2 linked regions of the Bacillus pumilus genome follow. The protein of the gene in region 2 interacts with the protein of the main gene of each other region in a pairwise test. Links are inferred from orthologs where the notes say so. Each region holds a gene or a part of one and is shown on either strand. Other genes may lie near its edges.

Region 1 (15,481 bases), 2.0 Mb from region 2 along the record:
ATTGCAGTTTAAATCCTTCTGAGACAACACCAGACTTCATGCGTTTTAGCCCAGCCTCCGTTTGGTCAAGGTGATGCCTTTTAAACAGTTCTTTCATATAAGCCTCATACGACGTTCCTGTTACATTTTCAATGATGAGACCAAGGACATCATAGTTGATGGTGGCATATTCAAAGGAGCTGCCTGGCTTGCGATTAAGCTCGATTGATTTCAGCTGATGAACTGTTTTTTTCAGCGCATCCTTTGCAGTATCAGGCTGGATAAGCGCAATGGATTGAAAGGGAATGCCGCTTGTGTGATGCATTAATTGCTCCACCGTCAAACGCTGAGGCTTTCCATGGTATGTTGGAAAAAAACCTGGAATATAGCTGCTCACTGGATCTTTTATATGAAGTTTTCCTTGCTTCTCTAACTCCACAATAGCAAGGGCGGTAAACGCCTTTGATGTAGAACCAATTTCAAAGAAAGTACTGGCTGTCACTTGCTCCTTTTTCTTTCGATCCGCATAACCAAAGCCTTTTTGGTACACCACTTCGTCCTTTTTCACAACCACAGCGGACATGCCTGGAATGCGCCCAAGCTTCATCTGTTCCTCTATCACTTGATCAATGGCTTTAGGTGAAATCACTGCTTTTGCATGTGTCCCCCCAGCAAAGCTGCTTATCCATAAGACCGCTAATAAACATGACATGTAGATAACATGCTGATTTTTCCTCATGTAAATAATGAATCCATTTCTTCAAGAGACATATCCACTGTTTCAAAATCAGACGGTGTAAATTCGATTCCTTCTTTCTCTAAGCAATGCTGTACCAAACGCTCAATTTGCCGCTCTACCTCTTGTAATAGCCGCGTCATGTCTGTTTCACACAGCTGTTTTGCACTAAAAGAAAGATGGAATATCAGCTGGCCGCCCTTGATGGTAGCGACCATATCGATGACGGTTGTTAACGGATTATCCAATGACGAATCAATCCCCGATGTAAAGTAAGTCATCTCATAATCAGATGATTGTTTCAGCACCTGATCAATTTCACCTAGATAGTTAAAGCGTAATTGCGGCGCTGAATGATCAGGAAGCTGCCTATTGATGAGTGAGAGCAGCCCATAGTCTGCACCTTTATTTGGCACTTCACGTATCGTTTCTTTGACAGCCCGTATGTGATCTGAGAGAGATTCAGACACATGAACATTCACAGGGTACATGGTGGTGAACCAGCCGAACGTTCTAGATACATCAATATCTTCCTCCACAGCATCCCTGCCATGACCTTCTAATTCCAAAGAAATCCGCTTTTGATTCGTTTGCTGATAACAGGCTTGCGTTAAGGCTGAAATTAACAGTTCGTGAGGCTGCGTTTGATACGCTTGATTCGCTTGATTGATCAATTGATCCGTGAGCTCCACTGATAATGCCTTGGTTAATTTGACTTCGTCTCTGACATATCCCTCATTTGAAGAAACTTGATACAGAGGCTGAATATGCTGCACCGCTTTTTGCCAATAGCTGAACGACTCTTTTACATCCTCTGATACTGCATACTGGTTCATCCGCTCTGTAAATGTTTGATAGGAATGGGTTTTAGAAGGAAGCATTTCTGCTGTAACCTTCTCTGCATGCAATAATTGAATCAAGTCCTCCACAAGAATTTGCCATGACATACCATCAGCTAAAAGATGATGGGCGGCAAAAATGAGATGTGATTGAGAATCAGTTTGACAAAGCGCTGCCTGAATCAATGGTCCTTGATAAAGATGAGTCCTTTGCTTGACCTGACACCCTACATCTTTTAGCGCTTCTTCCACATTCTCTTCTGACAATGCCGTGAAATCGTGTATCATCAGCGGAATATCATGAATGTCTTCATCATAATAGAGTGTGTTAGTTGCCTCATGTACTTTTAACCTTAATCCGTCGTGATGAATGACCAGCTCTTTTAAAGCATCCTGCACGATTCTTTCATCCATCTTTTTCTTTGAATGAACAATGATGGATTGATGCCAAAAATGTTCATCTTTTAACCGCTGGGACCAGAACCATTCGATAATTGGGATCGATTTCACATCGCCCGCAGCCTGCTCTTGTGAAATATGTAAGACTGGTTCCTGCTGAACGACTTGTGCCATTTCTTTAAAAATGGGATACGTAAAAAGATCTTTGGTTTTTAAATAGAGTCCTTTGTCTTTTAACTTCGCAATAAATTGAATCGCCTTAATGGAATCACCGCCAAGCTGATAAAAATGATCAGCCGGTTCGATCGTTTCATGCCCTAAGATGTCTTTTGCTGTATCTACTATGATCTCTTCAATGTCCGCTGTTTCCTTGGACCATTCAACGGCTGTTTCCACTTGAGACAGCAATGGATCAGGCAGTGCTGTCCGATTGATTTTTCCGTTTTGAGTAAGCGGGAGTTCATCTAGTACAACAAAATAGGCAGGTACCATATAAGCTGGAAGCTGATCTGATAATTTCTTTCTAAGTAAAAAGGACGTCAGCTCTTTTTCTTTCAATTCAATATATGCAGCCAGCTGTTTTTCTCCAGATGCATCGGTTAGATCAATAACAGCTGCTTTATCAACTTCTTCAAGTGCCATAAGTGCAAGTTCAATTTCACCCAGCTCAATCCGGTAGCCTCGCAGCTTGATTTGATGATCAATCCTGCCAATGTAATCAATCTTTCCATCATTTGCTCGTTTGGCTATATCACCTGTTCTATACATGCGGCGACCGCTTACAAATGGATTGGGCAGAAAGCGCGATTCATGCAAATCAGGTCTTTGCCAATATCCTCTTCCAACACCCGCGCCTGAAATATATATTTCTCCTACTGTCCCTGGCAGCACGGCTTGCTGATTCTCATCTAAAAGATAAATCTCTGTATTTGGCATTGGCACACCAATTGACACCGATGTCCCTCCATCCTCTTGATGGAATTGATGAATCATACAGCCGACGGTTGCTTCAGTTGGTCCATATTCATTAAAGATGGATATCCTTCCATCACTTGCCTCTGTGATTCTTTTGGCCAAAGCGGTCGATAATTGTTCTCCTCCCACAATCATCCGTTTCACAACTGATTGAGACAGTGCAGCATCTGTTAATAGTGCCATATGAGCTGGTGTCAGCTTGATGACCTTTGCTTTTTGATCAAACAAAATATGTTCTAATAAAAAGCCTGGCTGATCCTCTTGACGATAGATCACCACTGTACTGCCAATGACCAATGGCGTATAAATGGATGTCACGGTTAAATCAAACGCAATAGATGAATACAAGGCAAAATGATCATCTGATGAATCAGTATAGTGTGTTTTGGCAGACATGATATAGTTCACTAAGCTTCGGTGCTCAATCATGACTCCCTTTGGCTGGCCTGTAGAGCCAGACGTATAAATCATATATGCGACGTCTTCAGCATCCCCACTGAATGGATGTACCGCATCATACTGATCCAACTGATCCCACACGTTGTAGATATTGTACGTATCGCCATTAAAATGGTATGCAGATGCGTCATCTGTGAAAAACAGCTTTGCCTGGCTGTCATCCAAAATAAACTGAATGCGTTCCTGCGGATACTCAGGATCAATCGGCACATATGCACCTCCAGCCTTTAAAATCCCCAGCAGCAGCACGATAAGTTCTGGTGAATGATTCATACATACTGCAACAAAGTCATGCCTCTGTAAGCCATGTGTTTGTAGGAAATGAGCCATTTGATTGGTTTTTCTCTCAAGTTCACCGTATGTCATGATACAAGATCCGTCCTGAATCGCGATTCGATCAGGAGAAGTCTTTGACATGTCTGTGATCAATTCATGGATTTTTTGTTTCTGTGGAAATAGCACGCCTGTGTCGTTCCATTGATATAGCTCTCGATGTTCCTCGTCTTCTGTCATAAGAAGTACGTCTTTTAACAGCTGCTTTGGCTGAGCGAGTATGGTTTCGACAAAGAGAAGCATTCTTTCGTGTAGAAAGTCGATGTCTTCATTGCTGTAATCTGAGATCTTGTAGTCATATTGAAGCTCGATTTGCCCTTTTTCATCCCATTCTTTCACAGCAACTTGTAAGCCATATGGCTGGAAGCCATTGTAAAGCTCTATGTAATCAACTTTGTATCCTTCCATCTCCTGCACCATATTTGTGCTGTAGGAGTTGATATAGATTTGAAAAAGCTGATTATATCCTGCTTTGGCAAGCTCTAAATCTTTGACAAGTGCATCATAGGGATAACGCTGATGCAGGAAGTAAGCCTTATAGCTTTTTTGAACGTCTGTCAGACTTTCTAACAAAGAGAGATGAGGATCAATCTTCATTCGATATGGCATTGTACTGACGGTCATACCGGACGTGGCTTTTTCCTTTTGTCCGGAACGATTGAGAACTGGCGTCCCAATAATAAAATCTTTTTGCTGGTATCTTTTATGCAAATAAACGAAGAGTCCTAAAGTAAATAAAGAGTTGATTGAACAATGATGGGTATCTATAAATTCATAGATTCGTTCTGAGAGTTGTCGATCAAGATAATGGCTGTGCCGATGGCCTTTGATTTGGTCAGTTCCCTGTACCAAATAACTATCAGACACATCAGATAATGCTTCTTTCCAAAATTGCTGATCTTTTTTAAATCTTGGGGAGTTCATATATTTTGATTCTTTAACAATAAATACAGAATGATTATCTGCTTCTTGTTCAATAGAGGAGCTTTGGGTAAGAGCAGTGTAAAGCTGGCTAATTTTATCGATGATTACTTTCATCGACCATCCATCTGCTACTGTATGATGGCATTTGATGAAATAACCGGATTGTTGTTCACCGACTTTTAATACAGCAAATTCGGCGAGAGGGGTTTCTGTTAATTGAAATGGTGTTTTGAAGGCTTTTTCGGCCCATTCTAGCATGTCTTCATGTGTGGAAAACTCATAGGCAGGAATTGGATTATCGGCGTTTGGATCAACGTATTGAAGCGTCTCACCATCTTTCTCTACTAGCTTGAGACGAAGAGATTCTGTCATCATGATACAAGATGCAATGGCCTGCTTCAGTTTATCAAGCTGCAACGGCCCATTGACGAAAATGATACCGCCAATATGATTGATCGGTGTTTCTGGATAAAATGTTTCCATGTTCATCACGCGCCGCTGCGGATGTGTTAATGGCCAATATACTAAACTACTAGTCAATTACGCCACCTCTACTTTTCATATAGTTAACATTTCTACGAACATATTAAATCATATAACGGTATTTTTGTAAATAATTGAGATAAAATGTCTAAATTTGTTCATTTTTTAATCTAGACGCTAGGAAAGCCGACATAGTAAACAGAGCAACGTTTATAAAAAAGACGACTCTTGCCCCAAAGAGATCGGTCATGGTGCTCATAACGAGGATGGACATTCCGTATATAAAAGTTGATAGTGTATGTTGAGCTGACAGTATTTTGGGCAATTCAATTTCACTCAGTGTATCTTGTACATAGGTACGAATGGAAATGCTGCGAAGCTGAAAAGCTGGCCCTAATAAAAAGACAAACAACAAACTCATCCATGCTGAATGATTCAATCCTAAGCAAAGGGTTAGCACAGCTACGATCACCGAACTGTAAAAAATGTGATCAAACAAACGCTGTTCCACATGCTTTGCGAACCGCAGCACGAGCAGGCCGCCTAGAATGGTTCCGCCAAAATAGCTTGCGTTAATAAAGCCCCACCATGTTTCAGGCTGGTGTAAGACTTCTGTGACATACACAAGGATAATGGCTCCAGTCCAGATACTTCTACCGCTCATGGATAGCATTTCTAAAACCGTTAATGTTCGAATAGTTGGCTTTTCATACATGAGCTTCCACCCTGAAAAGACCCTTGTAGCAAATGATTCAGACTGTTGCTCATGTTTAGCTGCAGCCCCAGTATCAATCATAAAGAGCATAGATATGAGCGACAAACTGTATAAAACAAGTGTCGTCAATAGGAGAAACTGCGGTCCAAGAATACCAATAAACAGCCCTCCTAAAAGCCAGCCTAGTAAAAGAACAATTTGATCAGAAGTTAAGATATAACTATTGGCTTTTAGTAAAAAGTTCTTTTCTACTAAACGCGGGATCATCGAATTTCGAACAGGAATGGTTCCTCCATCTATCAAAGACAGGAAAAATACAATGATAAAAAAGAAAGGAATAGTAAAAGTTGATAGTTGTAGAATATAAATGAAAATCAAGCAACCGAAGAAAGCAATTTGACACATTTGCAAATAGATAATGAGTCTTTTCAGCTTAAATTGATACATAAAGAAAGGAATGAGTACCGCTCCAAGGGCTTGTCCAACAAACTGCGAAACAGCCACCATTGAAGCAATCAGTGTAGAATTTGTTAATTGATATGTCAGGATGGTCAGAACGAGGACATATAGCGAATCCCCAAAATTAGCTAGGGATTGTCCCCCTAATAAAAAGTAAAATGATTTGTTTTTCATATTGATCTCCATTTTCTCTTCATTATCACCCATAATAATACATTATTTTCTACACTTCTACTTTTTATAACAATATTTTCATAACTTGATACATTTTACCTAATTTAAAAAACCGCCAAAAGGCGGTTTTTATTTAGTCATATATATGAACAGTTGGTTCTTTGTCTTCAGCATTTTTCGTGATCAGGGCTTCTTGTTGATCAGAAGATGTGATGTTAATTTCGATATTGGTACTCTTATAGTAATCCATGACTTCACCTGTTAAATATTGCGTGAAGGCTACAACTTCCGTTTTTCCGTAGAACTGCATTGGAATTTCGACTTTCATTTTTTGCAGGTTGCCATTTTTGTAAAAGCCTTTTCCTACGACACCAGTATAATTCGGGAAGTAGTCTTCGACTTTTGTTTTGAAGCGGTCAAATCGCTCGGAATCATCTTTGTAGTTGCCTTTCGCATTATCTGAAGGGAAGAAGACATTCTCCTCTTTGATCGTATCCCAATTACCGATATCAGCTGAGCCTGCTTTCACATCCGTTTTGGCGATAAAGTTTCCTGGAACGATAGATGATTTTGGTGCTTGCTTATAAAGGGCAATCATGACAGGCACTTTTTGCAGCCCATCCATTTGACGAATTCGTTTGATCACTTGTTCAGCAATTTTTTCGCCTTCCGACAATAGTTTCTTTGAATTTTTCGATGAATCGATCGTCACTTCTTGCTGCGGATCACCGATATTTTCACGGTAATAATAAACAGAGTTCAGTGCAAGACCAATGACAACTCCGCCAAGCTGTAAGCTGTTTTTATCTTTTCGAATTAAGTAATTATGTTCTAGCATCGAAGCTAAGTAAATTGGACTATTTTCATTTTTAGACTTTGTTGAACCTGAGCTTGGAAGAGCTGGGTTTAAGCCGAGATTCTTAAAGTCTTTATCTTCTTTTTCTGCCTTTTTCAGATCACTGCCTGTTTTTTTGCGCGCCAGCCAGTTGAGAACGGTGTCCTCATCTAAATGCTGTCCTTCTTGGAAAAGATAGTCGTTTGTATTAAATGACTCTGTTGCAAGGCGCATAAGTCCTGTTTCAAATTCATCGATGTCCAGGCGTGTGTTGAGACGCTCTGCTGTTAATCCTCGCGCAGCCCCTTGTTTAAACGGCAGCACCATTTTGTAATAGGAGTCAGAGATATTGTACATCGGGATGATGGCTGTTTCCTTCGTTTCATCCGTTTTTTGTGTGACCTCTTCTTCTTCCTTTCCCCCAAAAGGTGCACACGCTGACAATACCAGTGTGAGCATTGTCAGCAGCAATAACAACTTTTTCAATAGAAAACACTCCTCTTATTTCTTTAGCTCCTCGAGCATTTTAGCTTCGTCCCAAATTTCAATATTGAGTTCTTCTGCCTTTGTCAGCTTACTTCCCGCTGCTTCTCCGGCAATGACTAAATCTGTTTTTTTACTCACACTACCTGCCAGCTTGCCGCCTAATGCTTCGATCGCTGCTTTTGCATCGTTTCGGGCCATTTCTTCTAATTTCCCTGTCAGCACAATGGTTTTGCCTGCAAAATAGGAATCACTTTCTTCTGCCTTCACCGGCTTTGGCCCTGTATAGGTCATATTGACCCCTAGCTCTTTTAGTTCATTTAGCAGGTTGAGTATTTCTTCTTTCTCAAAGTACGTGACGACGGCATCAGCCATTTTTTCACCGATTTCATCGACTTCGAGTAATTGTTCTTTCGTCGCTTGCTTTAATTGATCGATGTCGCCGAAATGCATCGCCAAGGTCTTTGCCGCTTTAGAGCCAATAAATCGTATACCGAGTCCAAATAGTAAACGCTCTAGAGAGTTTTCTTTCGATTGCTCAATCGAACGCAGTAAATTGTCGACAGATTTTTCGCCCATTCGCTCAAGCTGAATGAGCTCTTCTTTCGTTAATCGGTAAAGATCGGACACACGAGAGACAAGCTGTTCTTGGAAAAGCTGTGTAATGACCCGCTCGCCAAGCCCATCAATGTTCATTGCATTACGGGAAACAAAGTGAATGAGTCCCTCACGTATTTGAGCAGGGCATTCTGGATTGATGCAACGCAAAGCCACTTCGCCTTCAATTCTCACCAGCTCACTATGACACTCTGGGCATTCAGTCGGCATGTGAAACGGCTTTTCTTCTCCTGTACGCTGATCGATCAGTACGCCTGCGACTTCCGGAATAATATCGCCCGCTTTTTTCACAATCACTTGATCAAAAAGGCGAATATCCTTTTCTTTGATCAAATCTTCATTATGAAGAGAAGCACGCTGCACTGTCGTCCCTGCTACTTTGACAGGTTCAAGAATCGCCGTTGGTGTGATGACGCCTGTACGCCCTACACTTAGTTCAATATCAAGCAGCTTTGTCACGACCTCTTCAGCCGGAAACTTGTACGCAACCGCCCAGCGGGGACTTTTTGCTGTAAAGCCGAGCTCTTCCTGCTGAGCTAACGAATCGACTTTGATGACAATTCCATCGATTTCATATGAAAAATCGGCACGCTTCGTTTTCAATGTTTCAATGAGGTCGATCACTTCTTCAATCGTGTGGCACATCCGTCTTTCTTTGTTCGTTTTAAAGCCAAGTTCGTCGAGAAGATCAAGTCCCTCGCTTTGCGATTCAACACCGATTTCATCAAGCTCCGCTATACTGTAGACGAAGATATCAAGGTTTCGTTTCGCCGCAATTTTCGTATCAAGCTGACGAAGCGAGCCTGCAGCCGCATTACGCGGGTTCGCAAACGGCTCTTCTTCGTTTTGTAATCTTTTTTCGTTTAATGCTTCAAAAGAAGGTTTTGGCATAAATGCCTCGCCTCTCACTTCAATCGACAGAGGACGTTTGATTTTGAGCGGGATGGAACGAATGGTTTTGAGGTTTTCAGTAATATCCTCACCCGTTGTCCCATCTCCACGCGTGGCACCTCGGACAAACACACCGTTTTCATAACGGAGAGAAACAGCGAGTCCGTCAATTTTCAGCTCGACATTGTATGCGACATCGTCACCAACTGCTTGACGAACCCGGCGGTCAAAATCAAGAAGGTCCTGTTCATTAAACGCATTCCCGAGGCTGAGCATCGGTGTGCCGTGACGCACTTTTTGGAAGGCGTCTAACACAGCGCCTCCTACTCTTTGTGAGGGGGAGTCCGCTGCTTTTAAATCAGGGTGCTCTTCCTCTAAAGAGATCAGCTCACGCATCCGCGCATCATATTCAGCGTCAGGAACACTTGGACGATCAAGTGTATGATATTCGTAGTTGTATTGGTTCAAAATCTGGTGCAGTTCCTCGATCCGGCGTTTCGCTGCTTCTTTATCCATCTGCTTCTTCCTTTCAATTCATCCGTTTTATAAGTGCTATCGGTTTATTGCTTCTCAATTGGCGCAAATGCTGCGAGAAGACGCTTAATGCCTGTAGGGCTTGGGAAGGCAATATCAAGCTCTGTGCTGTCTCCACTGCCTTTTACACTCACAACCGTTCCAACGCCCCATTTTTTATGTGCCGCTTTATCGCCCACAGCCCAGCCAATACTTCCGCCGCCTGTGTTTTGAATGGTTTGAGTTTGCGGACGTGAGACAGGTCCCCGTCTTTGCGGTCTTTCTCTTGTTTGGCTAAATGGTGTTTTCTTTTCTTTTTTCTCATTTAGGTTGTCCAATAAATCGGCTGGTATTTCTCGAATGAATCTTGATTCAAGGTTCATGTTTGTCCGGCCGAAGAGTGTTCTCATCTTGGCACTTGATAAATAAAGCTCTTCTTCCGCCCGTGTGATGCCTACATAGGCAAGGCGGCGCTCTTCTTCCATCTCTGCATCTTCCATTAATGAACGGCTGTGCGGGAAAACACCTTCCTCCATGCCCATTAAGAAAACAACAGGGAATTCTAGACCTTTTGCAGCATGAAGAGTCATTAAGATGACGGCATCCTGATCTTCTTCCTCATTCTCATCCAGCTTATCAATGTCTGCGACGAGGGCGAGATCTGTCAGGAAAGTCACGAGAGACTTGTCTTCATTTTGTTCTTCAAAGTTCTTAGTGACGGAGAGAAACTCGTCAATATTTTCTAAACGGCTTTGTGCTTCAATCGTTTTTTCAACCTTCAGTGCTTCACGATAGCCGGTTTTCTCTAGGATTTCTTCTGTTAATTCTGTGACAGATAAATAATCCTGCATGTTCGTCATTTGATCAATGAGCTGTTTGAACTCATCAAGCGCATTGGCTGCCCTTGCACTGAGTCCAATGAAATCTACCTGACCAAGCGCTTCAAACATAGACAGGTCATTCATCTCCGCATATGCTGCGATTTTATCAACAGATGTCGCACCGATTCCACGCTTTGGTACGTTGACAATACGTGCAAAGCTAATGTCGTCATCTGGGTTAGCTACTAGGCGTAAGTAAGCCAAAATGTCCTTGATCTCTTTTCTGTCATAGAACTTCGTGCCGCCGACAATGTTGTATTGAATGTTTGACTTCAATAATGTTTCCTCTATGACACGAGACTGGGCATTGGTTCGATAAAGAATCGCAAAATCGGATAATTTACGCTTACCGCTCTGATGAAGCTGATGAATCTTTCCAGCAACAAATTGACCTTCACCGAATTCATTATCTGCACGGTAATAGGCTATCTTCGCTCCTTCATCATTTTCTGTCCAAAGATTTTTCGGCTTACGGTTCGCATTGTTTTGGATGACTGTATTTGCGGCATGCAGAATACGTTTAGTCGATCTGTAATTTTGCTCAAGCAGAATCACTTCACTGGACGGATAATCTTTTTCAAAGGAGAGAATGTTTGTAATATCCGCTCCGCGCCAGCGGTAAATGGACTGATCCGAGTCACCCACCACACATATATTTTGAAAACGCTGAGCGAGCAGTTTCACAAGCATGTACTGTGCTCTGTTCGTATCCTGATACTCATCGACATGAATGTATTGGAATTTCCGCTGATAGTGTTCTAATACTTCAGGGATCCGTTCAAACAGACGAATCGTCATCATAATAAGATCATCAAAATCGAGTGACTGGTTTTTGAGTAATCGTTTTTGATAATCTGTATAGACGTCGCTGACCACTTGATCATAGAAATCACCGGCTGTTTTGGCATATTCCTCTGCGTCAATGAGTTCGTTTTTTGCACTGCTGATTGATCCTAAAATGCTGCGTGGATCGAACTTTTTAGGATCGATATTTCGTTCTTTTAAAATGTTTTTAATTACTGAAAGTTGATCAGATGTGTCTAATATAGAGAAGTTGCGATTCACACCAATACGGTCAATATCGCGTCGTAAAATGCGCACACACATGCTGTGGAACGTAGAGATCCAAATGTCATCCGCACCAGGCCCTAAAATGGCCTGGACACGCTCACGCATTTCACGTGCTGCCTTATTTGTAAACGTAATCGCTAAAATGTTCCACGGAGCCACATGCTTTTCGGCCATTAAGTAGGCAATTCGATGTGTGAGCACCCGTGTCTTTCCGCTTCCTGCTCCTGCCATCAATAATAAAGGTCCATCTGTTGCTTTGACCGCTTCTTTCTGCGCGTCATTCAGCCCTTCTAATAGATGATTCGATATTTCATTCATTCCATTCACCGCCAATTCGAACTTATGTTCTATTTTAACCCGTTTCGTCTTGTTTGACTATGATGACTTTTTGACTGCGCCCACTGTCTTTAATGCTTCTTTGAAATTGTCATAAATGACGTTTCCTACAACAACCACGTCTGCATACTGCGCAAAGTCTTCTGCCTGCTTCGCGTTTTCAATGCCCCCGCCATAAAAAAGGACCGTTTCATGAAGCACTGCTTTTGTTTCTTTCACAAGCTCTATATCTCCAAGCGTTCCGCTGTATTCTAGATAAAAAATGGGCAGCTTCATCAAATGCTCTGCCACTCTTGCATATGCCCTTACGTCATCGATGTCCAGCGCTGTATTTGCCTCTGTGAGCTTGGCCGCTTTACACTCTTCATTTAAAATAATATAGCCTTCAGGCACGATCTCTTCCATTGACATCAAATCACCGAATTCCTTCATCGCGTCCTTATGAAGCCCAACAATCCAATCAGGATGAGAGCTGTTTAAGACGGTCGGGATGAAATACAGATCGAAGCCCGGCACAATCATTTCATGTGTTGAGATTTCGAGCACACATGGCACAAGAAATCGGCGGACCTTTGACATCAATTGGAGCACATTGTCCTCTGTCACATTGTCACTGCCGCCAATCAATATGGCATCCGTACCAGATTCACAAATCGCCTCCAGCTGTTCATCGGATATTTCTTTATTTGGATCGAGTTTAAAGACATGCTTCCACTCGGTAACATCATACATGAAAAACGTTCCTCCATTCGTTTCATTCCATTTAAATATTATAACAAAATCAGTGACCGCAAAAAATGGGTAACCTCCTTCAGCTAAAAGTTTCATTCTTTTGAAAATGGACAATTTTAACTCTAGATGAGGCTAATGGAGACTATGTGAAGATCCACTTCAAGAGGACTGAGGGAGATAAATATATTAATACTGAACTGAAATGCGAGCTGCTTCGTCTCATCACATGATATTATACAATAAAGGAACATTTTACTATCTAATAAGCAGGTGAATGATTTGAAAAGAACCATCACATATGATCAAACGATTGACATCGGATACATTGATCTCATCCCGCCTGGAATCGGGACAATCAAAGAAACCATTGAATTAGACGTAAATGAATGTGTGAATGCAGATATTGATAAAGAGGGCCGAGTGGCTGGTCTGGAGTTATTTGCAGAAGAAGCAGAGGTTCTGAAGCATGCACCCGTTTATGAGGACGAGCTTTCGTTACGTTTTACGGATCAGGAAGTTCTCTCAACCTATCATTTGTCAGGCATTGAATTTCAATTCTCGACGCCTGATCACAATGGGCTGATCGGTTTTACGATTGTCGATCCTCTTCGATATAACGTCAAAAGAAAGACAAGAAAAAACCGTTTTGAATGGTCAAAACGGCTTTTCCAAACTATTGTCTCACTTCATTGAAATAATGGACGGATGTCATGGCCCCTTCATCGACCATCTTGTTGTCTTGAATATCTAATGGATCAGGGTGTCCGGCTTTTTCAGGAATCTTTTCATCTGAGCGGAACATGCTTGCCCATTTTTTGAGATGCTGTTTATTTTTTACCGCTAATAACACAGCACCACCAACCCCTAATCCTGCAAGTACATACGCATTCGGACGCTTATTCATGTATGTTCCCTCCCCTTATGATCTTATTTGTAAGTTACCCCGCCTTTTCATTTCTAAACGTCACAATCTGTTGAAGTGGTTTCTCTTTCAATGAAAAGTGGAATAACAACAGCAATGAAAGAGAAAAGAGGGGATCTTCGTGACAACGACTTTAATTGTCATTGCCGCACTGCTAGTTATTTGTTTGATCATGCCCATTATTTTATTGCTCTGGATTTGGATGAGAGATGAAAAACAGGAAGAGCATTCTGTCCTGCGAAATTATCCGGTCATTGGAAAGCTGCGGTTTATTTTTGAAAAAATAGGACCTGAGCTCCGTCAATATTTGTTTCTGAATGATCGAGAGGAGCTTCCTTTCTCGAGAAGAGAATACGAGCAAGCTGTCATGTCTGGGAAGTACAAAAGCCGGACGATGGGCTTTGGATCAAAACGTGATTTTGACAAGCCTGGTTATTATATCCGCAACGTCCTGTTTCCAAAACAGCGAGATGAATTACGGATCGATCAATCTGAAAAAATCCATACAAAAGTGTATCAGATTGATCAAGACAATTTACTGCGAAGAAGTGAACATACCAAAGAGGTCGAAGCAAAACCTTACTATCTCCATCAAGACGATGTACAAGTGATTGGCGAACACACATGTCAAAAGCCTTTCCGTGTAAAAGGCCTGATTGGACAATCTGCCATGAGCTACGGATCTTTAGGCGACAGGGCCATTACAGCACTATCCTCTGGATTAAAAATGGCTGGCGGTACGTGGATGAACACAGGTGAAGGCGGGCTTTCCCCATATCACCTCAAAGGCGGAGCCGATATCATTTGCCAGATTGGGCCCGGTCTATTTGGCGTGAGAACAGAGGATGGTGCTTTCTCCTTTGAAGAATTTAAGAAAAAAAGTGAGCACGAGGAAGTCAAAGCCTTTGAGCTGAAGCTGGCACAAGGAGCAAAAACACGCGGCGGTCATATTGACGGCGAAAAGGTCACCGAAGAAATTGCGAATATCCGTAAATTGCCGCCCCATCAATCCATTGACAGCCCAAACCGATTTGAGATGTTCCACTCCATTCCTGATATGTTTGATTTCATTGAACAGCTGCGAAGTATAGGCGAAAAGCCTGTCGGCATCAAGCTTGTTGTCGGACATAAAGAAAACATTGAAGAGCTTGCAGCGTATATGAAAAAAAGCGGAAAGCATCCTGATTTCATTACAGTGGATGGCGGAGAAGGCGGCACTGGCGCATCCTTTCATGAATTGGCAGATTCCGCAGGGCTGCCCATTTTCACGGCGCTCCCAATGGTTCATCAAATATTGAAAGAATACGGTGTCAGAGATCAGGTAAAACTCTTTGCTTCCGGCAAACTTCTCTCACCTGATAAAATTGCGATTGCCCTTTCCATGGGTGCTGACTTTGTAAATATCGCACGGGGACTCATGTTTTCAGTCGGATGCATTCGCGCACAAGTGTGCCACACGAATAAATGCCCAGTCGGGGTCGCCACAACGGATCCAAAGCTGCAAAAGGGTTTATCAATTGAAGAAAAGAAATACCGAGTCTGCAATTATATCCTTTCTCTAAGAGAAGGTTTGTTTAACTTATCCGCAGCCGCTGGAATTGAATCTCCCATTCATTTTAATGAAAAACATATTATCTACAGACAAGAAAATGGCCAGACAAGTGAAGTGCCGATGTTTTCAGGGACACATCCATCTGTCTAGTTTGGGAAAAGGTGCGTTTTCG
Region 2 (15,554 bases):
TTTGAAGTAACTAGCACCATGATACGTATCAATAAGCCAGCTCAGTTCAACAGATGTGACCCTTCCAATCTTTCCTTCTAAAATGAGTTCTTTGACCTTTCGATGAAATGGATTGTAGCGATAATTAAAAGTGACTGTGACCTTCCCTTTACTTTTCTTTTCTTTTTCCATCACTTTTTTGGCGTCTTTTGCTGTTGTGACCATTGGCTTTTCAGTGATGACATCGAGATCATGGTCAAGTGCTTGCAAGATATATGTGACATGTGTGTCATCCCGGCCTGCCACAATGACGATATCTGGCTTTGCTTCCTTCACCATTTGATCAAATGCCTCTTCATGAAAAAACGAGACGCCTCGCAGTGATGGAAAACGCTCCTGACAAAGTGTATACCGATGATGATCTATATCTAGAAGCCCTGTAATCTTGTAATGCTCATTGAAATCCTCTGTGAGCGGTTTAATAAACATATTGAACGCACGATGACTGAGTCCGCAAACCACGACCCGTTTCACAGGCTCCACCCCTTTTTCTATCGATTTTCACGAAATTGTTTCATGAGAGACAGCGCCTCATTGGACTTGTCAGCATACACGGGAATAAAAGCGACCATATCTCGGTGTAATTGAAAGGTATAGCCATTTAGCTTTTTCGTGCCTTTATTGACTTGAACCGCATAATCGACCGTTTTCCCTGTCTTTTTGTCCTCGACCGTATATGGCCCTGCCGCTTGATCATCTATGCCCATTTCTTCAAGCAGCTGAAAGCTTTCAGGATCATCATATGTTCTAAACATTTCTTCTGGGACAAGCATGATGTCCCCCTCTTTTGCGGTAATTTCAACAAGAAGCTTTTCAGGAATCGCCGGAAAGATGTGGACGCTATAAGTTTCATGTTCCGTCTGAAAAGCCTTCTCGACTAATTGATCCTTCATCCCCTTTGACATGTCAGAAAAAATCAGAACATCAATACCGTTTGTTTTCCCTTGGCAGGCTGACAAACAAAGGGCAGCGATGAAGCTGAGGAGCCATACCGCACCACTTTTTCGCCTCTTCATGCCTTCTGAAAAACAGACAGCTTCTCTAGCTCAGTTAACGCCATAATAAAAGCGCCTGCCCCGTGCAAGTCATTTGTGCTTCGCTCTCTTTCAACGTAGTAATCATAAAATCCAGCAGATGTTCCGATACAAATATCATTGATGGTAAAATCACCGTTTTCTGTCTCAGCCGTCTTATGATGAATTAAGCCTTGGTATGCTTTCACCACATGATCGACATAACGGAGGCTGACATACCCTTCATTCATGGCTTTTGACATGGCATACATGAATAAACACGATCCTGAGCTTTCAAGCCAATTGTCGCTATGAGTACCTTTATCAATGATTTGATGCCAAAGACCTGTGTCTTGATCCTGGTACTTGGCTACACTTTCCAGCATGTCTGTCAGCGTTTCCTTCCAAACCTTTCGTCCCTCATGCTCTTCTGGCAGATCCTCGATCATATCTGCTAATGCAAGGACATACCAGCCAAACGATCTTGCCCAAAACTCGGGGGAACAGCCTGTTTTTTGATCAGCCCATGGCATCACTTTTCGTTCGTCCCACGCGTGATAGTACAGACCTGTTTTTTCATCTTTTGTATGCTTTCTCATGAGATACTCTTGATGGATCACCATATCCACCAGTTCCTCTTCACCTCTCAGCTTTGCATACTTTAAGGCAAAAGGTCCTCCCATGTAGAGACCATCCAACCACATTTGATAGGCATAATTGTCTTTATGCCAAAACCCGCCCTCAGATGTGCGATTCAATGTACGGTAAAGCCCCCGAAGCTTCTCCGCTGCCAGCACATACCGCTTCTCTCCCGTCCGTTCGTAAAGAGGGAATAAAATGAGCCCTGCTTGGATCGCATCAAGCTCATCTCTGCGAAATAACAGGTTTCCATACTCATCAATGAGCGAATCTGCGTAGCTTTTCACATAATTGAAATACGTCTCGTTCTTCGTTGCCTCATATAGCTTCATCACACCGCAAAGAAAAACGCCTTGATGATAATGCCATCTTCCAGCTGGAGGCAGCTCAATTGGTGTATGCGCTTTCATAATTGTTTGTGCTAATTTCTCTGCATGCTCAAGTGGTGATCCCTTTTCAGTCGATAATGTCATTCTTCTTCATCTCCCTTTTTAGTAAATACCTTCTTCCCCGAATTTCTTCGCTAAACGGTTCGCCAGCATGACCAAAATGAGTCCAACGGCTGCTTTAAATAGACCAACAGCGGTACTATAGCTGAATTGTCCTTGCTTAAGACCAGCTGTATAGACGTACGTATCAAAGATTTCTGCTACTTCCCGGTTCGTTGCATTGAGTAATAAGTAGACATGCTCAAAGCCAAGCTCTAATGTGTCACCAATTTTCAAAATAAGCAGAACGACAATCACACTTTTAATGGCAGGAAGAGTGATGTGCCACATTTGTCTCAGTCTGCCGGCTCCATCCATTTTTGCTGCTTCATATAGCTGCGGATCTACCGCTGTAATCGCCGCAAGGTAAATGATCGTCGACCAGCCTGCTTCCCGCCAGATCACCTGTAAAATGTACATGGGTCTGAACCATTCCTGACTAAGGAGGAAGTTAATCTTTTCCCCTCCAAAGAAAGCAATCAATTCATTGATTAACCCGCCATCTACTGTTAACAAAACAAAAGATAAGGACACGACAATCACCCATGACATGAAGTGAGGAATGTATATCATCGTCTGGACAAATTTCTTAAACAATGCCAATCTGACCTCGTTTAAAAGCAGGGCCAATAAGATCGGAATCGGAAAGAAAATCACGACATTCATGGCAAATAAAATCAGTGTATTTTTTAATAAGATGAAAAATGTTGGTTCTGTAAACAATCGAATAAAGTGTTTGAAGCCAACCCACTCACTCCCAAGAATACCGAGAAACGGCTGGTAATCTTGAAAGGCAATGATAAGCCCCCACATCGGCACATATTTAAAGACAAGAAAATAAATGAGCCCTGGCAAAATCATTACATACAAAAACTTTTGACTAATCAATTGATTAAGTAAGCGCTTTCTCCTTTCTTTTTTCAAAGCTGCCGCAGGCATACCCTTGGCAGTGACATCCTCTGTTTTCATAGATAAAGCCTCCCCTCATGCTGATTGATGCATGTGTTAACTGTATCTTAAGGATGAAAAATCCGTCTACAATCATATCATCAGATCATATTTACTTAGGGGAAGCTACTCAAAACGTTACATAAAACATAAGAAAATGATCCTAATCTCAGAAAATGATTATTGACAAACCTACCAAATTTTTGGATTAATAAATTAAGGGGAAAAGATTGTTCCGTTTGAAATGGGGGGTTTTATGAAAAGAAGGCAGTATAAATTTTATTACAAGCTTGTGACGTTTTTTTTCATGCTTAGTACAATTCCTGTCATCATTGTCGGTATTTTTTCTTATCAGCATTCGCAAAAAACCGCACTCGAAAATATCTCAAATGAAAAGCTGGACAGCGTCAAACAAACGCAATCCAATATTGAGCATATTTTAAAAACAGTGGATCATTCTCTCACTCACTATGTCAGTTCGCCGCCTCTCCTTCAAACACTGGCAGAACCTTTAAATCCAGACCAATTCCAGCTTTATAATCAAGTACAGCAGGAACTAAACTACCTGCAAACCTTTGACACCGCTCTTTCCAATATTACACTCGTGAGTAAAATGGAAGACTGGTACATGAACAATTCGGGACTTTATCATGTCACAAGCGGAGACCAAGAGAAAGCGCTCACCTCTTACCTCAATATACCGAGTCATTCCAGCTGGGCACTTGAAGAGAATAATCCACTTGTTGCGACAAAAGAAGGAAAGTCCTCCTTTTGCAAATACAATGTGAACTTAATCAAACAACTCCCTATGAACAGTGTCCAGAAAAAAGGGATCGCTGTCGCCAGCATTCCGAGCTGCACGATTGCTGACAATATGCCTGACTTCTCTCAATCTGACAGTATGTTTGTCATTGATACAAACGGAAAAGTGCTGCTACATAACCGCAAAGAACAAATTGGTGAATCCTTGAAGAATCAAGAGCTCGTCAAGCATGTCCTATCACGTGAAGAACGATCAGGTCAATTTAACATGAAGATCGAGGAACTAGACTATCAAATTACGTTTCAAAAATCAGACTATAACGAATGGACGTACCTATCCTTTGTTTCCATTCCAGAACTCAAGGCACAAACGAAATCAATTGGGTGGATCACTTTTATTATCTGCTTTATTTTGTTAGCGCTTTCATTACTATTTTCATGGTTTGGGTCCAGACATTTTTATAAACCAATCCGCTTGTTATATGAGTCCTTTGCACGCAATGAATCCTTTTTGCAAAAACAGCCTTTTCAAAATGAATTTGAGTTGATTGAGTCGAGTATTAAACAAATGAAGGATCAAAACAATGATTTAGAGGAACGTATTGAGCAGCAAGTCACGCACCTTCAGCAATACTTTATGGTGCGGCTATTGCTCGGTAAGCTGACAGAAGAAGAGATTAACAACCGGTTCCAAAGTTTGGGATTCCCTCAGGGCTGGTCTCATTTATCCATGCTTGTGACCCAAATCGATACGTTAAAAGGAACACCTTATGAAAAAAAGGATGCTGACTTGCTGTTATTTGCCATCAATGGACTGATCGAGCAGATGATTCCGCAAGATGAGCACCTTCAGCCAACGGTTGTCAATCAGCATCAAACGACGATTATCCTGAATCACTCAAAGTCAGATGAAGAGTTTACTGAATATTTAAATCAATTAGCGGAAACTATTCAGCAGCGCATCGAGGAAGAGCTTGGTTTATCGATCAGCATCGGGATCAGCCGCCAGTTTAAGGAGCTCACGATGGCGAAACAGGCTTACATTGAAGGAAAAGAAGCCTTAAAATACAGGCTCAAAGCAGAGAAAAAATCCATTATCTTATATGAACATATTCAGCAAGGAAAAACGTTTAAAACCCATTTTCCAAAACAGCTGCAGCATGATTTATTCGATGCGATGAAAGCAGGTGATCAAGGCAAGGCGGATCATTATTTACATGTGCTCCTGCAATCCATTTTCTCTAAAAATGCAGGACCGCATGAATACCATATCGCTCTCGCCCGTTTTTTAAACAATTTGATTGAGCTGATGCATTTGCTTGGCATTGAATTATTTGAGGTCGAAGACAACAAAATGCTGTATGATACGATTTTTGAATTTAAAACCTTTGAAGATACCGAAGCATGGCTGAAACATGAGATCATTCGGCCGATTATTGACCAGCTAGGTGCACGTGAGGACTCACAATACAAAAACATCTCAGAGAAAATCATTCATATCATTCATCAAGAATTCGACTCAGATCTTACATTGGATGAAATCGCCACACGCCTGCATTACAACCCCAATTATTTAAGCAGTATTTTTAGAAAGGAAATGGATATCTCCTTTAGTGAATATCTCTCGTCCTACAGACACCATGTCGCCAAAAACTGGCTCGTGGAAACCGATATGTCCGTCAAAGAAATTTCGGAAAAACTGAAATATAAAAATCCGCAAAACTTCATCCGTTCCTTCAAAAAACTAGAAGGCACGACCCCTGGCAAATACCGCGACCACAAAAAAGGCACATAAGACAAAAAGTCCCGCTCGCACAGGAAGCGGGACTTTTTTATTTAAATTGTTCATTTAAAATGCTGTCTTCCAGCACTGAAAGCGGCTCTCCGTACACACGTTCAATATGAGCTGCTCCCCAATCACAAAGCGCATTCAGAATTCTTTCGAGCGACTGTCCGTATTCACTTAATTCATATTCCACTTTAGGCGGTACTTGCTCATACACAATTCGGTTAATCACCCCATCACTTTCAAGCTCTCTCAGCTGTTGTGTAAGCATTTTTTGTGTGATGTTTGGCATGAGCCGCTTCAATTCACTCGTGCGTTTTTTTCCATGTGTTAAATGACATAAAATCACGCACTTCCACTTCCCGCCAATGACCTCAAGGGTCGCTTCCACTGAGATATTATATTTTTTCTTTTCCATCAAATCCTCACTCCTCTTTGTGCGAACAGGCACTTTTTAGTACCTATATTACAAAAAAGTACGTACTTTTTTTTTCGTCATCTATGTTAGATAATAACTCTTGCCGATCGGCTTCGTCTATCAAAATGTCATCATAGAAGGATGTGAACACTTATTCATGAAGAAAAAGCAAAACCACTTTGCCCTTCTCGCACTAGCCATTAGTGCTTTTGCTATAGGAACCACTGAGTTCATTAGTGTCGGTCTTTTGCCGATGATTTCAGAGGACTTTGGAGTGAGCGTCAGCCAGGCGGGCTGGACCGTCTCTTTATATGCACTTGGTGTGACATTCGGCGCGCCTATTTTGACTTCTCTGACTTCAACGATGAAAAGAAAGACATTGCTATTGCTCATTATGCTCGTCTTTTTGATTGGAAATACACTAGCCACGATTGCTCCGACTTTTTCAGTGCTATTAATCGGACGGGTCATTTCAGCCTTATCCCATGGAATCTTTATGTCCATCGGCTCTACGATTGCTGCAAGCCTTGTAGTGAAAGAAAAACGGGCAAGTGCGATTGCCTTTATGTTCACTGGATTAACAGTTGCTACTGTGACGGGCGTGCCATTTGGGACATTTCTTGGCCATGAGCTCGGCTGGCGGACGTCATTTGGTGTGATTGTCATCATTGGTCTGATCGCACTGATATCCAACTATTTTCTTGTTCCATCTCAATTAAAGCAAGGCGTGAAAACATCATTTAAGGATCAAGCTGTCTTATTAAAAACAAAAAGAATCTTGCTTCTATTTGTCATTACAGCAACAGGATACGGAGGAACCTTTGTCGTCTTTACGTATTTATCCCCTCTCTTACAGCATGTGACAGGTCTTGCGCCTGGGGCGGTGGCCTTGATCCTGCTTTTATACGGGATCACGATCGCAGCCGGAAATGTCATTGGCGGAAAGGCTGCTAATGAGCAGCCAATGAAAGCACTGATTTACATGTTTATCATCCAAAGCATCATTTTGTTTACCCTTAGCTTGACTGCTGGATTCACGGTGCTAGGCATTGGAACCGTCATGCTGATGGGACTGTTTGCTTTCATGAATGTTCCTGGATTGCAAGTAGCTGTCGTTGACTTTGCAGAAAGATACACACCAGGAGCAGTCGACGTCGCTTCCGCTATGAATATCGCTGCCTTTAATGCCGGTATCGCCATCGGCTCATTTTTAGGCGGCATCGTGACAGATACTCTTGGGCTTGTGCATACAGGCTGGGTCGGCGGCATCATGGTCCTTATCGCAGCAATTCTCACGATGATTAGTTTTCGAATGGAACAACAAGAACAAAATCAAACCATCTAAAGGAGTTTTCAATATGAACCATTTACAAAGTACAAAAACATTAAACAATGGGATCCACATGCCAGGATTTGGTCTTGGTGTATTCAAGGTTGAAGATGGCGCAGAATTAATAGACGCCGTCAAAACAGCCATTCAATTAGGCTATCGCAGTATTGATACAGCGGCTATTTATGGCAATGAGGAAGGGGTTGGACGAGGCATACAAATTGGTCTAGCAGAAACAGGACTTCGCCGCGAAGACCTCTTTGTGACATCAAAAGTGTGGAATGCCGATTTAGGATATGAATCCACCCTACAAGCATATGAGGAAAGCTTGAAAAAACTTCAGCTTGACTACCTTGATCTATATTTAATCCATTGGCCGGTTGAAGGAAAATATAAAGACGCTTGGCGTGCGCTTGAAACCTTGTATCGTGAAGGAAAGGTCAGAGCCATTGGTGTGAGCAACTTCCAGCCGCATCATCTAGACGAACTATTAAAAGATGCAGACATCATACCAGCTATTAATCAAGTGGAGTTTCACCCAAAACTGACGCAGGAAACACTCTTTACGTATTTGAACACACATGGCATTCAAATGGAAGCTTGGTCACCGCTAATGCAGGGGGAACTGCTTCATCATCCGGTGATCAAAGAGCTCTCGGACACATACGGCAAAACACCTGCTCAAATTATTTTGCGCTGGGATGTGCAAAAAGGCGTCATCACCATTCCAAAATCAACGAAAGCCCATCGTTTAAAAGAAAATGCAGACATATTTGATTTTGCCTTATCTGATGAGGATATGAAGCGCCTTTCTGACTTAAATGAAAACAAACGTATCGGTCCAGACCCAGACAACTTTGACTTTTAATAAAAACACCCCCGCTTTTTAACTGTGCGGGGGTGTTTATGTTGATCATTTTGATTTTTTAAAGGAAGCTTCATATTCTTCTATGATTTTATGACCACCGTTTGATTTCCACTTCTCTACATCTTTCTTAAATTGATCTTCACTGATGTCTCCAAGAATGAACTTATAAGTCGCATCATCGATGATTTTTTTCAATTCGTTTCCTCGCTCTGAGGCTGTTTCTGAATACAGGCTTTCAGCAGGATTGGCGACGATGATGTTTTGATTGTCTTCTTCTAGCTCTTCATATTTTGTACGAACCGCATCTCCTTTATTTTTCAAGTAACGTTTATCAATTCCTACTAGACTGACAAGCGGCTGTACGTCTGTCTGCCAGCTTTTCACTTGGCTTTCTTCTCTGACAAATGTATTCCCTTCTTCTTTCTTATAATGCTCGCCATCTATACCGTACGTCATGAAACCATATACATCTTCTTCTGCAATGCGATCAAAGAAGGCCAAAATCCGTTTTAATTCTGCCTCTGATTTCACGCTTGTTTTAGGGAATGCAAAGATGCCATTATGACCACCTGATGCCCACACACGTTCTTTGCCATCTGGGCCTTTGATTCGGTTGATGATATCTACTTCCATGTTTTTATCTGTCGCGTCATCTCTCAAGTTCACTGCGTCTACCATATTCCCAACATAGATCCCTGCTTTTCCTTGTGAGAATAATTCCTGCTGCTGTGTTTTGCTTGTAACAGGGAAGTCTTTGTTGATATAGCCATTGTCACGCAGTTTCTTCATGTATTTCATTGTATTCATGTACTCATCTGTCATGAAGTCTGGCGTGAATTTGCCATTTTCTTCTTTCCAGTCTGTCGGCATTCCCTCATATGAACCGAGTGTTTTAAATGCCCCATAAATCAAATCGTTCCGATCCGTAAAGCCAATTGTATCCGCTTTTCCGTTTTGATTCGGATCTTTTTCAGTAAAAGCTTTAGCTACCTCATAAAGATCATCCAATGTTTTTGGTGTATCCAAATTTAAATTTTCAAGCCAATCCTTTCGAATGACAATTCCTTGTCTTGAAAGTGGTCTCTCTCTATAAATGCCATAAAGCTTACCGTCTATAGAGGCGTTTTTATTAATCAGTTCGTTCATCTTACTTAAATTTGGATAATCCTTTAAATACGGACCGACTTCCCAGAACATGCCTGATCTGAACGCATTAATAGCAGACGAATTCTTAATGTCTTGAATCGTGACAATCTGCGGCAGATTCCCTGCGGCAAGTGCGGAATTTAAACGGTCTTCCTTCACGGCATCAGGCACCCATGTAATATCAAGCTCTGTATTTGTGAGCTTCTCAATCTCTTTTATGACGGAATCCTTCGGCGGCTGCTGATGATACAAAATAGCCATCCAGGTCAGCTTTACCTTTTTATCTAAATCAACCTTTTCATCTGATGAACTTGTGCCTTTGCTTGAACATGCGGATAGAATACCGCTTGCTGCAAATAACAGGACAAACGCAATCAACCATAATTTCTTTCTCCCCATAAGATCCCTCCGTTGTTCCATCTTTTTAACCTTTTACAGAACCTAGTAATGCCCCTTTGTTAAAATGCTTTTGAATAAATGGATAGACAAGCAGAACTGGAATGGTCGCTACCACAATGACAGCCATTTTAATCGTTTGGTCTGGCGGTGGTGTGGATGATCCCATATCCGACATATCTCCCTGCATTCCGCTTGAGACAATGACAATCTGCCTTAGCAGCACCTGAATCGGCCATTTCACTGAATCATTTAAATACAGGATGGCGGTCATGTACGTATTCCAATACGTCACGGCATAAAAAAGTGAAATGGTCGCAATAGCTGGCAAAGAAAGTGGCAGCACAATTTTAAAGAAAATCCCTAAATCGTTACAGCCATCCATCTTCGCTGATTCCTCAAGGCTTGCCGGGATGTTTTGAAAGAAGTTTTTCAAAATGATCAAATTGAACGCATTGATCGCAACCGGTAGAATAAGTGACCAATAGGTATCAAGCAGACCAAGTGTTTTCACCACAATAAACGTCGGAATCATACCTCCACTAAACAACATCGTGAAGACAACGAGAAACATCAATGTTCTCCGGCCTTTTAGCTCCTGACGAGACAGCCCATATGCCATGAGTGAGGACAAAAACATGCTGACAGCTGTTCCAACGAGCGTCACAAGAATGGACACAATGAGGCTACGATACACAATATCCGTAGAGAAAATATATCGATAGGCCTCTAAAGAAAACGTGGTCGGGAACAAGATAAACTTCTTCGTGATGACCTCTTCTACTGTAGCAAAAGAGGCTGCAATGACATGGATGAACGGAAGCACACATATTAATGCGAACATGAGTAGAAAAGAGTAATTAAATAAGTTGAACAATCGGCCTTTAATAGAACGATCTATGTTCATCACGCCCTTTCTTTGAAAGCGTTATCATTTCGTCCGAAAATAAGCTGCAGCCTGTGACGATATCGTGATTAAAATGTAACAAACGGGGGAAGAAAGCGTCTATAATCATCTTGACAGACCAACTGGATGGATCATGTCAATCGTGCTTTTATGCTCATGAAACAAAAGAATAAGATCATCAGCTAATGACATGATTATGCCCTATGCCTGATCATTTTCTTCTAGGATTTCCGTCGTATTCACATCAGGTCTGTAGCCTAACTCCTGCTTTATTTTTTCCGTAGACCAGGGCTTTTCTTCGTTTTCTGATACGGCATAATATGTCCCAAAGGGGACGGTCGTTTCAATCGCTGCCTTTGTCATCCCTATAAGATCTTCATGTGACAGAAGTGTTCGTTTCGTTCTTCGTTTCTTGTGTAATGCCTCCATCTCATCCGTTACAACCGTTCCAATCCGTAAATTGATAACAGACATCCCCGTTTGATCGTGGAACAAACGGCCTAGCTGTTCTGAAGCAAATTTTAAAATACCATAGACATTTTTAGTCGCTGGCACATCGTCTGTTGTAATATTTCGCCCTAGTAAGGAGCGGCCATCCTCTTCATAACGATCGGTCACATGATTGCTGCTTGCAAAAATGACTTTTCGTATGCCGAGACGTGCAGCTGACCGAAACATATAATAGGAGCTCCTCCAAAAAATATCATTCATTTTTTCAAACTCCTCAAGATTCATCACATCATGCGTCATATCCATGTTTAAAAGGTGCATGATGACATCTGTATCTCTCGGAATCGCCTCATATAATTCCTGATCATTCGCTGCATCTGCTAAAATGGCTCCTTTTACACAACTCGTTTGATCAATGATGGTGATCTCGTACTCAGAAGAGAGCGCTTTTGTTAATATACGGCCTATCACACCGCATCCGCCAATGATCGTGATCTTTTTCATCTGTTTCCTCCTTTCTATTGACGTAGTATGTCCAAGCCTTTATGGGTTACAGCCATTTTTTCAAAAATCGAGTGGCCTCGTGACGCATAGCGGCTGTTTCAAAATGACCTGCATGAAGACCAACAAGCTGATACCGTTCTTTCAATGAAGCAGTTTGATAGGTTTGGCTCAATCCCTTTTGAATGCGTGCGACGCCTTCAGCAGGCGTGAGTGGATCAAGTTTTCCCACTAAGCTTAAATGCGGCCTTGGAAAAATCATTTCCTGAATTTCAGCTGCTGTAAAGTGCTTTGCTAAGCTTGGTACATAGTAATAATAGCCATGCCTGTCTAAATTGTTCGTTTCAATTAATGTGTGGTGATCGACCTGTGCGCAAAGATCAATACACACACTGACCCTCTCATCAAGCGCAGCAGTCCACCAGGAAAGAAGCCCTCCCATTGACATTCCAAAAACAGCTAACCGGTCCGGCAGCACATCAGATCGAGACAGCACATAATCAATCGCACACATGCTTTCATACAGCATCATGCCCCACATCACTTTTCCTGTTAAAAGCATCTCCTTAAAAATTTCACTTTCTGTTCTTCCTCTTCTCTCACCAAACCCTGCATGATCGATAGCCAGGACACTATAGCCTTTTGATGTGAACTCTTTCGCATATGAAGGCGCTTGCAAATAATGAGCACCTTTGATCAGCTCTTCCTTCCCATCCACGTAGTTCCCGCCATGAGAGTGCTGGAACAGCACAACAGGTCTTTTTTTCACCGTATCCTTTGGCTTTACAAAATAAGCGGGCACTTCCTCTACACCATGAATCGAAAGAATGAGTGTTTCGACTACATACGATTCACGTTCCTCGATCTTTAACGTATATGCCTCCACGCGATGGCGTTCTGGCATTTCTCCTAACAGACTGAGCAGTTGTTCACGTTTGCTTTCCTTTTCCATTGACGTCACTCCTCATTTTCTTGATCACCTGTTAAAATACGAGGTCGATGAAGTAATCACCTTGTTTTCGACAAAATTATGTCCCGGGAAATAAAGAACACCCACCGGTTCATACCGATGGGTGTCATCATTAGTTCGCAACAATATTGACAAGCTTCCCAGGAACCGCAATCACTTTGCGAATGGTTTTCCCTTCAAGCTGTTCTTTTACGCGTGCATCATTTTTCGCAAGCTCTTCTAACTGTTCTTTTGTTGCATCAGCAGGAACGGTTAATTTTGCTTTCACTTTTCCATTCAACTGTACGACAATTTCTACTTCATCGTCGACAAGCTTTGACTCGTCATATTGCGGCCATGCTTCATAAGAAATAGACCCTTCATGACCAAGTTTATTCCAAAGCTCTTCCGCTAAATGCGGTGCAATTGGAGAAAGAAGTTTCACAAAGCCTTCTGCATATTCTTTCGGCAGTGTATCAGCCTTGTAGGCATCATTGATAAACACCATTAATTGTGAGATCCCTGTATTGAAGCGCAGGCCTTCATAATGGTCCGTTACCTTCATCACGGTTTCATGATAGCTGCGTTCTAATGCGCCTCCAGTTTGCTCCGTCACTTTATCACTGATTGTGCCATCTTCATTTGTGAATAGACGCCATACACGATCAAGGAAACGGCGAGCACCATCAAGTCCTGTTTCAGACCAAGCGATTGATGCATCTAAAGGTCCCATGAACATTTCATAAAGTCGTAATGTATCCGCACCATGAGATTCTACGATATCATCTGGATTGACAACGTTCCCTTTTGATTTACTCATTTTTTCATTATTTTCTCCAAGAATCATTCCTTGGTTGAACAATTTCATGAAAGGTTCTTTTGTAGGAACAACACCAATATCATACAAGAACTTATGCCAGAAGCGCGCATATAGAAGATGCAGTACAGCATGTTCTGCTCCGCCGATATATACATCAACAGGAAGCCATTTCTTTAGCTTCTCAGGAGATGCAAGCTTTTCTGAGTTATGCGGGTCAATATAACGTAAGAAATACCAGCAGCTGCCTGCCCATTGCGGCATTGTATTGGTTTCACGGCGTCCTTTTTTACCTGTTACAGGATCTACAACCTCAACCCACTCTTTGATATTGGCTAAAGGTGATTCACCTGTACCACTTGGCTTAATCTCAGTGGTTTTAGGCAAAATAAGTGGAAGCTCTTCCTCTGAAACGGCTGAAGAAGTTCCGTCCTCCCAATGAATAATTGGAATTGGCTCACCCCAGTAACGCTGGCGGCTAAATAGCCAGTCCCTTAAACGATAGGTGACTTTCTTTTCGCCTTTTTGATGTTCTTCAAGCCATGCAATGGCTTTTTCAATCGCTTCTTCTTTTCCTAATCCATTGAGGAAATCAGAGTTAATGTGTTTTCCATCACCTGTGTAAGCTTCTTTTTCAATGTCTCCGCCTTCTACAACTTCCTTGATTGGAAGATCAAATGTTTTGGCGAATTCATAGTCACGCTCATCATGGGCAGGTACCGCCATAATCGCGCCTGTTCCATAAGTAGCCAGCACGTAATCTGCAATCCAGATCGGCATCTTTTCACCATTTAATGGATTGATGGCATAAGCGCCTGTGAAAATACCCGTCTTCGTTTTTGCAAGATCTGTCCGCTCTAAGTCGCTCTTTGATTGAATTTCTTTGATATATGCTTCGACTGCTTCTTTTTGAGCAGCTGTTGTAATTTTTTCAACAAGTGCATGTTCTGGTGCAAGTACCGCATATGTTGCACCAAATAATGTATCCGGACGCGTTGTGAAAACAGTAAACTGTTCGTCATGTCCTTCTACTTCGAAATGAACGTGTGCACCTTCTGAACGTCCGATCCAGTTACGCTGCATATCTTTGATGCTTTCAGGCCAATCAATGTCTTCTAAATCTTCTAACAGCCTGTCCGCATAAGCCGTAATCTTCAGCATCCATTGCTTCATCGGACGTCTTTCAACTGGATGCCCTCCGCGTTCACTTTTTCCATCAATGACTTCTTCATTTGCAAGAACTGTACCGAGCGCCGGGCACCAGTTCACTGGTACTTCATCGATATACGCCAATCCCTTTTCGTACAATTTCAAGAAAATCCATTGTGTCCATTTATAATAATTCGGATCAGTCGTGTTGATTTCTCGATCCCAATCATATGAGAATCCTAGTGATTGAATTTGGCGGCGGAAGTTATTGATGTTCTCTTCTGTAAAGACCGCTGGATCATTCCCTGTATCTAGTGCATACTGTTCTGCTGGAAGACCAAATGCGTCCCATCCCATTGGATGAAGAACATCATATCCCTGCATACGTTTCATGCGTGATAAAATATCCGTTGCTGTGTAGCCCTCAGGGTGCCCGACATGAAGCCCTGCTCCTGATGGGTATGGAAACATATCAAGCGCATAGAACTTTGGTTTATCTTCCGAGTCAGATGTGGCGAATGTTTTATGTGTCAGCCAATAATCCTGCCACTTCTTTTCAATTTCCCGATGCTGAAAACTCAATGTGAAAACCTCCTTTAATATGTACGGCTGTATCTGCTCAGATGACCACTGCAAGAATTCAGATTTTTCTAAAATCAACAAAAAACCCTCATCCCTGGAAAGGGACGAGAGATTTTTTGGTTCCCGCGGTACCACCCTTGTTAGCGTCACTTTCTGTTTGTACGCTCACTTAATATCTTTAACGCAGACATGCGACAGAAGCTTTAACGCAACTGCAACTCTGAGGCGAGTTCAGAAGCAGATTTGATTGACTTTCACCAGCCGTCAATTCTCTAAAGACAAATACTGCTTTCCTACTACTCCTCTTCACTGTTCTTATCGTAACCGTCATCTAAGTAGTATTTTATAGAATTATGATCATAAGTG

The links.
Region 1: the proteins of leuS (region 2) and ligA interact in binary tests that used the Escherichia coli proteins (3 or more experiments, as listed by UniProt). The link is inferred for Bacillus pumilus from one-to-one orthologs.

Annotation. Positions count from the first base shown.
Region 1 is NZ_CP046128.1:621,225-636,705, reverse strand. The notes cover bases 7,316-10,313. They hold ligA (NAD-dependent DNA ligase LigA), read right to left. Parts: upstream 9,819-10,313; coding sequence 7,812-9,818; downstream 7,316-7,811. Other genes in these bases: pcrA (DNA helicase PcrA), read right to left, coding at 9,863-10,313; GKC25_RS03120 (CamS family sex pheromone protein), read right to left, coding at 7,316-7,796. Outside these bases: GKC25_RS03135 (serine hydrolase domain-containing protein), read right to left, coding at 1-691; GKC25_RS18455 (condensation domain-containing protein), read right to left, coding at 715-2,610; GKC25_RS03125 (MFS transporter), read right to left, coding at 5,276-6,475; more of GKC25_RS03120, read right to left, coding at 6,609-7,315; more of pcrA, read right to left, coding at 10,314-12,085; GKC25_RS03105 (heptaprenylglyceryl phosphate synthase), read right to left, coding at 12,143-12,835; GKC25_RS03100 (DUF2283 domain-containing protein), read left to right, coding at 13,115-13,528; GKC25_RS03095 (hypothetical protein), read right to left, coding at 13,509-13,739; GKC25_RS03090 (FMN-binding glutamate synthase family protein), read left to right, coding at 13,930-15,459. UniProt on the Escherichia coli protein: DNA ligase that catalyzes the formation of phosphodiester linkages between 5'-phosphoryl and 3'-hydroxyl groups in double-stranded DNA using NAD as a coenzyme and as the energy source for the reaction.
Region 2 is NZ_CP046128.1:2,595,222-2,610,775, forward strand. What follows is about bases 12,482-15,552. They hold leuS (leucine--tRNA ligase), read right to left. Parts: upstream 15,189-15,552; coding sequence 12,774-15,188; downstream 12,482-12,773. Other genes in these bases: GKC25_RS13205 (dienelactone hydrolase family protein), read right to left, coding at 12,482-12,643. In the rest of the region: GKC25_RS13150 (Gfo/Idh/MocA family protein), read right to left, coding at 1-513; GKC25_RS13155 (lipoprotein YteS), read right to left, coding at 531-1,055; GKC25_RS13160 (glycoside hydrolase family 88/105 protein), read right to left, coding at 1,052-2,164; GKC25_RS13165 (ABC transporter permease), read right to left, coding at 2,183-3,148; GKC25_RS13170 (helix-turn-helix domain-containing protein), read left to right, coding at 3,384-5,684; GKC25_RS13175 (winged helix-turn-helix transcriptional regulator), read right to left, coding at 5,722-6,093; GKC25_RS13180 (MFS transporter), read left to right, coding at 6,251-7,438; GKC25_RS13185 (aldo/keto reductase), read left to right, coding at 7,452-8,291; GKC25_RS13190 (extracellular solute-binding protein), read right to left, coding at 8,337-9,836; GKC25_RS13195 (carbohydrate ABC transporter permease), read right to left, coding at 9,862-10,722; GKC25_RS13200 (NAD-dependent epimerase/dehydratase family protein), read right to left, coding at 10,942-11,694; more of GKC25_RS13205, read right to left, coding at 11,741-12,481.